2 regions of the Micromonospora sp. L32 genome follow, and region 1 is predicted to be linked to the other one. Evidence: riboswitches for the same ligand, from Rfam matches in the RefSeq annotation. Region 1 holds a riboswitch; the other holds the start of a gene.

Region 1 (4,678 bases):
CGAACATCCGCAGCACCAGCCCGAGCGCGGTCACCAGCACCCCCGAGGTGACCAGCAGCGGCCCGGCGTCCAGCAGCACCCGGCCGGACCGGTCGGCGGCGAAGAGCACCAGCGTGACCACGATGCCGGCCGCGGCGGCCAGCAGCGGCAGGGCCCGCCGGGCCAGCACCCGGTACCGGATCCCGAACAGCGGCAGCACGGCCAGCTCCACGGCGATCGCGATGGCCGGGGCGACCGGGTCCAGGGTGGCCACCAGGACGGCCGAGAAGACCAACGCGGCGGCCAGCTTCGCCACCGGGTTGCGCCGGGCCAGCGGCGCGCCGGGCGCCGCGACGGGTTCCAGGCTGATCACGGGCGTCGCCCGGAGTCGCCGTCGGCCGGGTCGGGCCGCCGGTTCAGGGTGACGGTGCGGTCGGCGAGCGCGGCGACGAAGTCCGCGTCGTGGGTGACGGTGACGACGCCGTGCCCGGCGTCGCGCAGCTCGGCGAAGAGGTCGAGCAGCTCCCGCCAGGTGCGCCGGTCCTGGCCGAAGGTCGGCTCGTCGCAGATCAGCAGGCGGGGCGCGGTGGCCAGCGCGGTCGCCACGCTCAGTCGCCGCGCCTCCCCGCCGGAGAGGGTGTACGGGTTCGCCCCGGCCAGCCGGGTCAGCCGCAGCCGGTCCAGCAGGGCGTCCACGGTGGCGCGTACCGCCGGCTCGGACTGGCCGGTCCGGCGGGGGCCGAGCGCCAGCTCGTCGAAGACGGTGGCGGTGACGAACTGGTGCTCCGGGTCCTGGAAGACCGAGCCGATCCGGCGGGTCAGCGCGGGCGCCCGCCAGCGGTGCGGGGGAGTGCGGTCGTCCGCCCCGGCCAGCGCGGCCGTGGCGGTGACCCGGCCGACGCCGGGGCGGAGCAGCCCGCCGAGGAGCAGGGCCAGGGTGGACTTGCCGACGCCGTTGGGCCCGAGCACGGCGAGCGCCTCGCCGGCGCGTACCCGCAGGTCGGTGGGGGCCAGCCGGGGCGGCAGGCCGAGCCGGTCGGCGGTGAGCAACTCCGCGCCGGGCGGCGTGGTGGCGTGCCGGGGCGGGATGGTCCGGCCCGGCACCCAGACGCCCTCGGCGGCCAGGGCCTCGCCGTGCGCGGCGAAGACCGCCTCCGGCGGGCCGTCCGCGCGGACGCCGCCGCCCGGCTCCAGCACCACCACCCGGTCGACCAGCGGCAGCGCCTCGGCGACCCGGTGTTCGACCAGGATCAGGGTGGTGTCGGCGGACAGCGCGCCGGCGACCGCCCGGCGGACCAGGTCGGCGCCGGCCGGGTCGAGGTTGGCGGTCGGCTCGTCGAGCAGCAGCAGGCCGGGGCGCAGGGCGAGCGCGCCGGCCAGGGCCAGGCGCTGCTGCTCGCCGCCGGAGAGCGCCGCGGTGGGCCGGTCCCGGTCGTACGGGAAGCCGACCCGGCGCAACGCCTCGTCCACCCGCGGCCAGATCTCCTCGGCCGGTACCCCCCGGTTCTCCAGCCCGAACGCGACGTCGTCGCCGCTGCGGGCCATCACCAGCTGGGTCTCCGGGTCCTGGAAGACGATGCCGACCCGTTCCCGGTCCTTGCGCGGGTCGAGCCCGTCGATCTCGACGGTGCCCTCCTGCTCGCCGGAGTCCTCGGGCAGCAGCCCGGCCAGCGCCGCCAGCAGGGTGCTCTTGCCCGCCCCGGACGGCCCGAGCAGCAGGACCCGTTCCCCGGCCTCGATCCGCAGGTCCACCCCGCGCACGGCCCACGCCTTCCGCCCGGCGTGCCGCCACCCGAACCCGCGCACCAACACCGCGCCCACCCGACCCCCTCCCTACCCAGGCCCACCCGGCTCCCGGCCGGTGATCAAGAGGTTTGCGTCACGACGGTGGCTCCCGTTGACGCAAACCTCTTGATCAACGAAGCGGGGGGCGGTCAGATGGCGGCGCGCTCGCGGCCGGCGGGGAAGCGGTCGAGGACGCCGGTGCGGGCGAGGGCCCGGGTGAGGGCGACACTGCCCAGGCCGGCGATCACCAGGGAGCTGACGGCGGTGATCAGGATGTAGGGGAGGCGGAAGCTGCCCCAGGCGGTGTCCGGGTACCAGACGAAGACGTCGTAGATCGCCGCCGCCAGGCCGGCCAGCGTGGCGGCCAGCAGGGCGACGGGCAGCCGGAAGACGCGGTACCCGAAGGCGGCGAAGGCGAGTTCCGCCGCGGCGGCCTCCAGCGGACCCTGGATGACCAGCGTCCAGCCCCAGCTGCTGCCCAGCGCCACCGAGACCAGCGCGGCGACGGTGAGGGTGAAGAAGGCGGCGCCCGGCTTGCGGATGATCAGGCCGCCCAGGACGGCCGGGACCAGCCAGACGCCGTAGATGGCCGCCCGGCCGGGCAGCGGGATCGCGTCGGCGGGGCCGTTCCAGAGCAGGCCCCAGGCCCAGAAGATGATGCCGAAGGCCACCCCGAGCACCGCCGCGATGACGATGTCGATGGTGCGCCACCGGTTGCTGTCGGTGTTGGTCATGTGTGCTCCCAGTCCAAATGATCGAACCAGGAGAAGACGCACGCCGCGCCCGGTGTGGGACCGGACGGCGGCGCGGCTGGAGGTCGACCGAACTCCCTGCGCTGGCATTACCCAGATCAGGTTCGAGGGTCTGCGGGCGGTGCCCGCACTCTCAGCGCTGTGCGCTCCCCTGTCGGATGTGAAGTTGTCTCGTCGACGCTAACAGCTCCGACCCCGCCACGGTCGGCCCGGGTGGACGACCGCCGGGCTGGGTAGGCTGCCGATCATGCGGGTCGAGGCGCGAGGGCTGACGTTCGAGGTACGCACCGGCGGCCCGGAGGGCGGCGAACCCGTCCTGCTGCTGCACGGCTTCCCGCAGCACGGCGGCGAGTGGGACGAGGTGGTGCCGGCGCTGCACGCCGCCGGCCTGCGCACGTACGCGCCGGACCAGCGGGGCTACTCGCCGGGCGCCCGCCCGACCGAGGTGGCCGCCTACCGGTTGCCGGAGCTGGTCGAGGACGCGGTGGCGCTGCTCGACGCGCTGGGCGTCGAGGCGGCCCACGTGGTGGGGCACGACTGGGGCGCGGTCGTCGCCTGGGGCCTCGCCGCGGGGCACCCCGAGCGGGTCCGCACGCTGACCGCAGTCTCCGTGCCGCATCCGGCCGCGATGGCGCACGCGCTGGCGAACGATCCGGGGCAGAAGGCGCGCTCGTCGTACGTGCTGCTGTTCCGCCAGCCGGGCAAGGCCGAGAAGGTGCTGCTGGCCGTGCGGGCGGCCGCCCTGCGCCGGCTGCTCTCCGGAGTGGGCGACGCCGGGCGGGTGGCCCGGTACGCCGAGCCGATGCGGGAGCCGGGCGCGCTGACCGGGGCGCTGAACTGGTACCGGGCCATGTCCCAGGCCGACCTGGCGCGGACCGGGCCGGTCGGGGTGCCCACCACCTTCGTCTGGAGCGACAAGGACGTCGCGATCGGCCGGACCGCCGCCGAGGCCTGCGCCGCCCAGGTGACCGGGCCGTACCGGTTCGTCGCGCTCCCCGGCGTCACCCACTGGATTCCCGACGAGGCGTCGGCCCCGCTGGCCGAGGCGATCCTGGCCCGGGTACGCGACCTGGCCTGAGCCCGCCGTGGGCCACCCGACGAGCAGGACCGACGAGCGGAGGAACGCATGACGGTGAGCGCCGAGGCATACCTGGCGGTGGTGACCGAGACGATCGGCCGGGTGGCGGCGAGCCAGCGGGAGGCGGTGGGTCGGGCGGCCGACCTGATCGCCGAGGCGCTGCGCGCCGACGGGGTGGTGCACGCCTTCGGCACCGGCCACTCGGAGGCGCTGGCGATGGAGATCGCCGGCCGGGCCGGTGGGCTGGTGCCGACCAACCGGATCGCGCTGCGCGACCTGGTGCTGCTGGGCGGCGAGCCGGCGAGCATCCTCGGGCCGCACCTGGAGCGCGACCCGGCCGTGGCGCACCGGCTCTACGAGCTGGCCCCGGTCCGCCCGTCGGACATCTTCGTGCTGGCCTCCAACTCCGGCGTCAACGGCGCGATGGTGGAGTTCGCGTCGCTGGTGGTCGAGCGGGGGCACCGGCTGGTGGCGATCACCTCGGCGCAGCACTCGGGCCGGATGGCCTCGCGCCACCCGTCCGGGCGCAAGCTCGCCGACTTCGCCGACGTGGTTCTGGACAACGGCGCCCCGTACGGTGACGCGACCCTGCCGCTGCCCGACGGCGGTGCGGTCGGCGCGGTCTCCTCGATCACCGCGGCCCTGCTGGCCCAGCAGATCGTGGCCGAGACGGTGGCCCGGCTGATCGCGGCGGGGGAGCGGCCCCCGGTCTACCTGTCGGCGAACATCATCGGCGGCGACGAGCACAACGCCGCGCTGGAGGCCCGGTACGCCGGCCGTATCCGCCGAGGTTCCTGAGCCGGTTTCGCGCCACTCCGGTTGGGGCATTGGCGTTGCTGCCGGCGGGGTGAGCCCCGTCGGCAGTACCGTCTCTTCCGGAGGTAACGCGTGTCGAAGGAATCCGAGAAGCAGCGCTGGCAGCGCAACTTCGCCGATCTGCTCCAGGAGTTGCGCGTCGCCCAGACCGGCGTGCAGATCCTCTTCGCCTTCCTGCTGACCCTGCCGTTCAGCAACGGCTTCACCCGGACCAGCGGCTTCCAGAAGGACGTCTACATCGTCTCGCTGCTGTCGGCGGCGGCCGCCA
Region 2 (4,678 bases), on a different contig from region 1:
CGAGCGGCACGCCAGCCAGAAGGGCTACCGGGTGCTGCGGGTCACCCGGTAATCGGGTGTCGCCCGCGCCGCCCGCTCCGGCAGGATGCCGGCGTGGGATACGTGGACGTGGCAGGGGTCGGGCACATCCTCCCCGACGGCCGGGAACTCTTCGCCGACGTGTCGTTCCGGGTCGGTGAGGGTGCCAAGGTCGCCCTGGTCGGACCGAACGGCGCCGGCAAGACGACGCTGTTGCGGATGGTCGCCGGCGACCTGCCGGTGAAGACCGGCGCCGTCGCCCGGGCCGGCGGCCTCGGCGTGATGCGGCAGTTCATCGGCATGATCGGGGACGACACCACGCTCGCCGACCTGGCGCTCTCGCTCGCCCCACCGGCGCTGCGCGACGCCGGTCGCCGGCTGGCCGAGACCGAGGCGGCCATGCGGTCGGCCGAGCTGCGCGGCAAGTACAGCACCGCCGCCGGCAAGGCCCAGCTGGCGTACGCGGACGCGCTGGCCGCCTGGGGCGAGACCGGCGGGTACGACGCCGAGGTGCTCTTCGACACGGTCGCCACCATCGTGCTGGACCTGCCCTGGGACGCCGCCCGGGACCGCCCGGTGCGGACCCTCTCCGGCGGGCAGCAGAAGCGCTTCGCCCTGGAACTGCTGCTGCGCGGCACCGACGAGGTACTGCTCCTCGACGAGCCGGACAACTTCCTCGACGTGCCCGGCAAGCGCTGGCTGGAGGCGCGGCTGCGCGAGTCCGGCAAGTCGGTGCTCTACGTCTCGCACGACCGGGAACTGCTGGCCCAGACCGCCGACCGGGTGGTCGCCGTCGAGGGCGGCAGCGCCTGGGTGCACCCGGCGGGCTTCGCCAGCTGGTACGACGCCCGGGTGGCCCGGCACGCCCGCCTCGACGAGCTGCGCAAACGCTGGGACGAGGAACACCAGAAGCTGCGCGAGCTGATGCTGATGTACAAGCAGAAGGCCGCGTACAACGACGGGATGGCGTCGCGCTACCAGGCCGCGCAGACCCGGCTGCGCAAGTTCGAGGAGGCCGGGCCGCCGCCCGTACCCCCGAAGGACCAGGACATCCGGATGCGCCTGGCCGGCGGGCGGACCGGCAAGCGCGCGGTCATCTGCGACCAGCTGGAGCTCGACGGCCTGACCTACCCCTTCGACCTGGAACTCTGGTACGGCGACCGGGTCGCCGTGCTCGGCGCCAACGGGACGGGGAAGTCCCATTTTCTCCGACTGCTGGCCCGGGGCGGCACCGACCCGGACCCGGCCAACGGCCCGGTCGACGGCGCGGCCGCGTTGGCCCCGGTCGCCCACGACGGCACGGTCCGGCTCGGCGCGCGGGTCCGGCCCGGCCACTTCTCCCAGACCCACGACCGGCCCGAGCTGGTGGCGAAGACCCTGGTCGAGATCCTCTGGCGGGGCGACGATCACCGGGCCGGGATGGACCGGCACGCCGCGATGGCGGCGCTCAGTCGGTACGAGCTGGCCGCGCAGGGCGACCAGCGCTTCGGCACCCTCTCCGGCGGGCAGCAGGCGCGTTTCCTGGTACTGCTGCTGGAACTGTCCGGGGCGACCCTGCTGCTGCTCGACGAGCCGACGGACAACCTCGACCTCGCCTCCGCCGAGGCGCTGGAGGCCGGGCTGGCCGCGTTCTCCGGGACGGTGGTCGCGGTCACCCACGACCGCTGGTTCACCCGGTCCTTCGACCGGTTCGTGCTGTTCGGCGGCGACGGCGAAGTGGTGGAGACGCCGGAGCCGGTCTGGGACGTGCGCTGACGGGCGGCGGTCGCGGGGCCCGTCCCTCACGGCGGGCATAGGGTGGATCACGTGACTGAGATGACCTACCGCCGGTTGGGCGACTCCGGGCTCGTGGTGTCCGTGGTCGGCGTCGGCTGCAACAACTTCGGCCGCAAGCTCGACCTCGACGGCACCCGGGCGGTGGTCGACGCCGCCCTCGACGCCGGGATCAACTTCTTCGACACCGCCGACATCTACGGCGAGCCGCAGGGCGGCTCCGAGGAGCTGCTCGGGCAGGCGCTCAAGGGGCGCCGGGACGACGTGGTGGTGGCCACCAAGTTCGGCATGGACATGCACGGCATGAACGGCCCCGACCACGGCGCCCGGGGCGCGCGCCGCTACATCGCCCGGGCGGTGGAGGCGTCGCTGCGCCGGCTCGGCACCGACCACATCGACCTGTACCAGATGCACGAGCCCGACCCGGGCACCCCGATCGACGAGACGCTCGCCGCCCTGGACGACCTCGTCCGCGCCGGCAAGGTGCGCTACCTTGGCAACTCCAACTTCGCCGGCTGGCAGATCGCCGACGCCGACTGGGTCGCCTCGTCCAACGGACGGGCCCGGTTCATCAGCGCGCAGAACCACTACTCGCTGCTGGAACGCTCCGTCGAAACCGAGGTCGTGCCCGCCTGCGAGCGGTTCGGCCTGGGCATGCTGCCGTTCTTCCCGCTCGCCAACGGCCTGCTCACCGGCAAGTACAAGCGCAACGAGGCGCCGCCCGCCGGCAGCCGGCTCTCCGGCGGCGGCCGGTACGCGCAGCGCCTCGCCGCCGCGGACTGGGACACCATCGAGGCCATCGAGGCGTACGCCGGCGAGCGGGGCCTGTCGATGCTCCAGGTGGCGATCGGCGGGCTGGCCGCCCGTCCGGCGGTGACCTCGGTGATCGCCGGCGCTACCACCCCGGAGCAGGTGCGGGCGAACGCCGAGGCCGGCACCTGGCAGCCCACCGACGAGGACCTGGACGCCCTCGACGCCATCCTCTGACCGTCGGCCCGTCGGCCCGCCCGCCGGCGGTCGCACCAGCCGTGAGCGGGGCACCTCGGAGTCGTTGCGACGCCGCCGAGGTGCCCCGCTCTTTCGTGCCCGGTCCGTCCACTCAGGGCCAACCGGACAGCATGGCGTGAGCGGTCCGTCACGCGCTGCCCGAACCGTCGAGTTGAGACGGTCCGTGGGAAAAGCGCACCCCCGCCCTTGGCGGATCGGCGCATCCGTCGTACGGTATGCCGCAAGTAACCCACGGGAGCCCGGTGCACCGGGCTGAGAGGGGGGCTGAAGCCCCCGACCGTCGAACCTGATCCGGGTAATGCCGGCGCAGGGAGGAGCGTTGCCGTGCCGTCCCTGGGACGACTGCATCTGATCACCGACACCCGGCCGGGGCGCGAGCCGCTCGCCGTGCTGCGCGCCGCCCTGCCGGTGGCCCGCGCCGAGCTGGTCGTACAGGTCCGGGTGGACGACGACGCCACCGACCGGCAGGCGTACGAGCTGGCCCGCCGGGTGCTCGCGCTCTGCGCGCCGTACGGGGTGCCGTGCCTGGTCAACGACCGGCTGCACGTGGCGCTCGCGGTCGGCGCCGCCGGGGGCCACGTGGGCGCGGACGACCTGCCGGTCGGGGCGGCCCGCCGGGTGCTCGGCGCCACCGCCGTGCTCGGCGCCACCGCCCGGGAACCGGTCGCCGCCACCGAGGCGGTCGCCGCCGGGGCCAGCTACCTGGGCGTGGGCCCCTGCCACGCCACCACCACGAAGGCCGGCCTGCCGGCCCCGATCGGCCCGGACGGGGTACGCGCCGTCGCCGAGGCCGTCGCCGTGCCGGTGATCGCCATCGGCGGGGTGACCGCCGCGTCGGTGCCGGCACTGCGGGCCGCCGGGGCGTACGGGGTGGCGGTGGTGGGGGCGCTGTCCGGATCAACGGATCCGGCCCGAGCTACCGCTGAACTGCTCGGGGCGCTGACGTGCTGACCCGACCGGACGTCGCCGTGGTGGGGGCGGGACCGGTCGGGCTGGCGATCGCCTGGCGCTGCGCCGCGCGGGGGCTGCGCGTCGTCGTGCACGATCCCGCCCCTGGATCCGGCGCGTCCCACGTGGCCGCCGGGATGCTCTCACCGGTCGCCGAGGCGTACTTCGGGGAGCACGAGCTGACCGGGCTGCTCACCGAGTCGGCCGCCCGCTGGCCGGGCTTCGCCGCCGAGCTGGCCGAGGCCGCCGGCACCGACTTCGGCCACCGCACCGAGGGCACCCTCGTCGTCGGGCTCACCGGTGACGACCTGGCCGAGGCGCGGCGACTCTGGTCGTACCAGCGGGAGTTGGGGCTGCCGATCACCCCGCTGCGCCCCTCCGAGCTGCGGGACCGCGAGCCGGCGCTGGCGCCGCGGGTGCGCGGCGGCGCGGTCGCGCCCGGCGACCACCAGGTCGACCCCCGGCGGCTGGTGGCCGCGCTGCGGGCGGCGGCCGAGCGGGCCGGGGCCACGCTGGTGCCCGGCGCGGTCGCGAGCCTCACCGACGTGGACGCCCGGGTCACCGTGGTCGCCGCCGGCTGCGGCGCCGCCGCGCTCACCGGCCTGCCGGTCCGGCCGGTGAAGGGGCAGGTGCTCCGGCTGCGCGCGCCCGGTCGCGGCACGCCGGACTTCCGGCACGTGATCCGGGGGTACGCCGACGGCGAGTCGGTGTACCTGGTGCCGCGCGCCGACGGCGAGGTGGTCCTCGGCGCGACCGTCGAGGAGCGCGCCGACACCGAGGTGACCGCCGGGGCGGTGCTGCGGCTGCTCCGCGCCGCCGTCGACCTGGTGCCCGACCTGGCCGAGTACGACCTGGTGGAGGCCGCCGCCGGGCTGCGCCCCGGTACGCCGGACAACGCGCCGATCCTCGGGCCGCTGCCCGGCCGGCCCGG

What was found. Region 1 has a riboswitch for thiamine pyrophosphate ahead of ACTMTB_RS14410 (ECF transporter S component). Riboswitches for the same ligand answer to the same signal wherever they lie in the genome.
Region 2: another riboswitch for thiamine pyrophosphate. It lies ahead of thiE (thiamine phosphate synthase); the one in region 1 lies ahead of ACTMTB_RS14410 (ECF transporter S component).

What each region holds. Positions count from the first base shown of each region.
Region 1 is NZ_JBQHDD010000004.1:538,134-542,811, reverse strand. Features, by position in the region: gene ACTMTB_RS14420 (energy-coupling factor transporter transmembrane component T family protein) at 1-352, opposite strand, end outside; gene ACTMTB_RS14415 (ABC transporter ATP-binding protein) at 349-1,800, opposite strand; gene ACTMTB_RS14410 (ECF transporter S component) at 1,914-2,498, opposite strand; TPP riboswitch at 2,574-2,679, opposite strand; gene ACTMTB_RS14405 (alpha/beta fold hydrolase) at 2,764-3,594, shown strand; gene ACTMTB_RS14400 (sugar isomerase domain-containing protein) at 3,643-4,392, shown strand; gene ACTMTB_RS14395 (DUF6328 family protein) at 4,483-4,678, shown strand, end outside.
Region 2 is NZ_JBQHDD010000001.1:589,089-593,766, forward strand. Features, by position in the region: gene ACTMTB_RS02960 (class I SAM-dependent methyltransferase) at 1-52, shown strand, start outside; gene ACTMTB_RS02965 (ABC-F family ATP-binding cassette domain-containing protein) at 94-1,773, shown strand; gene ACTMTB_RS02970 (aldo/keto reductase) at 1,816-2,778, shown strand; TPP riboswitch at 3,021-3,129, shown strand; gene thiE (thiamine phosphate synthase) at 3,124-3,750, shown strand; gene thiO (glycine oxidase ThiO) at 3,744-4,678, shown strand, end outside.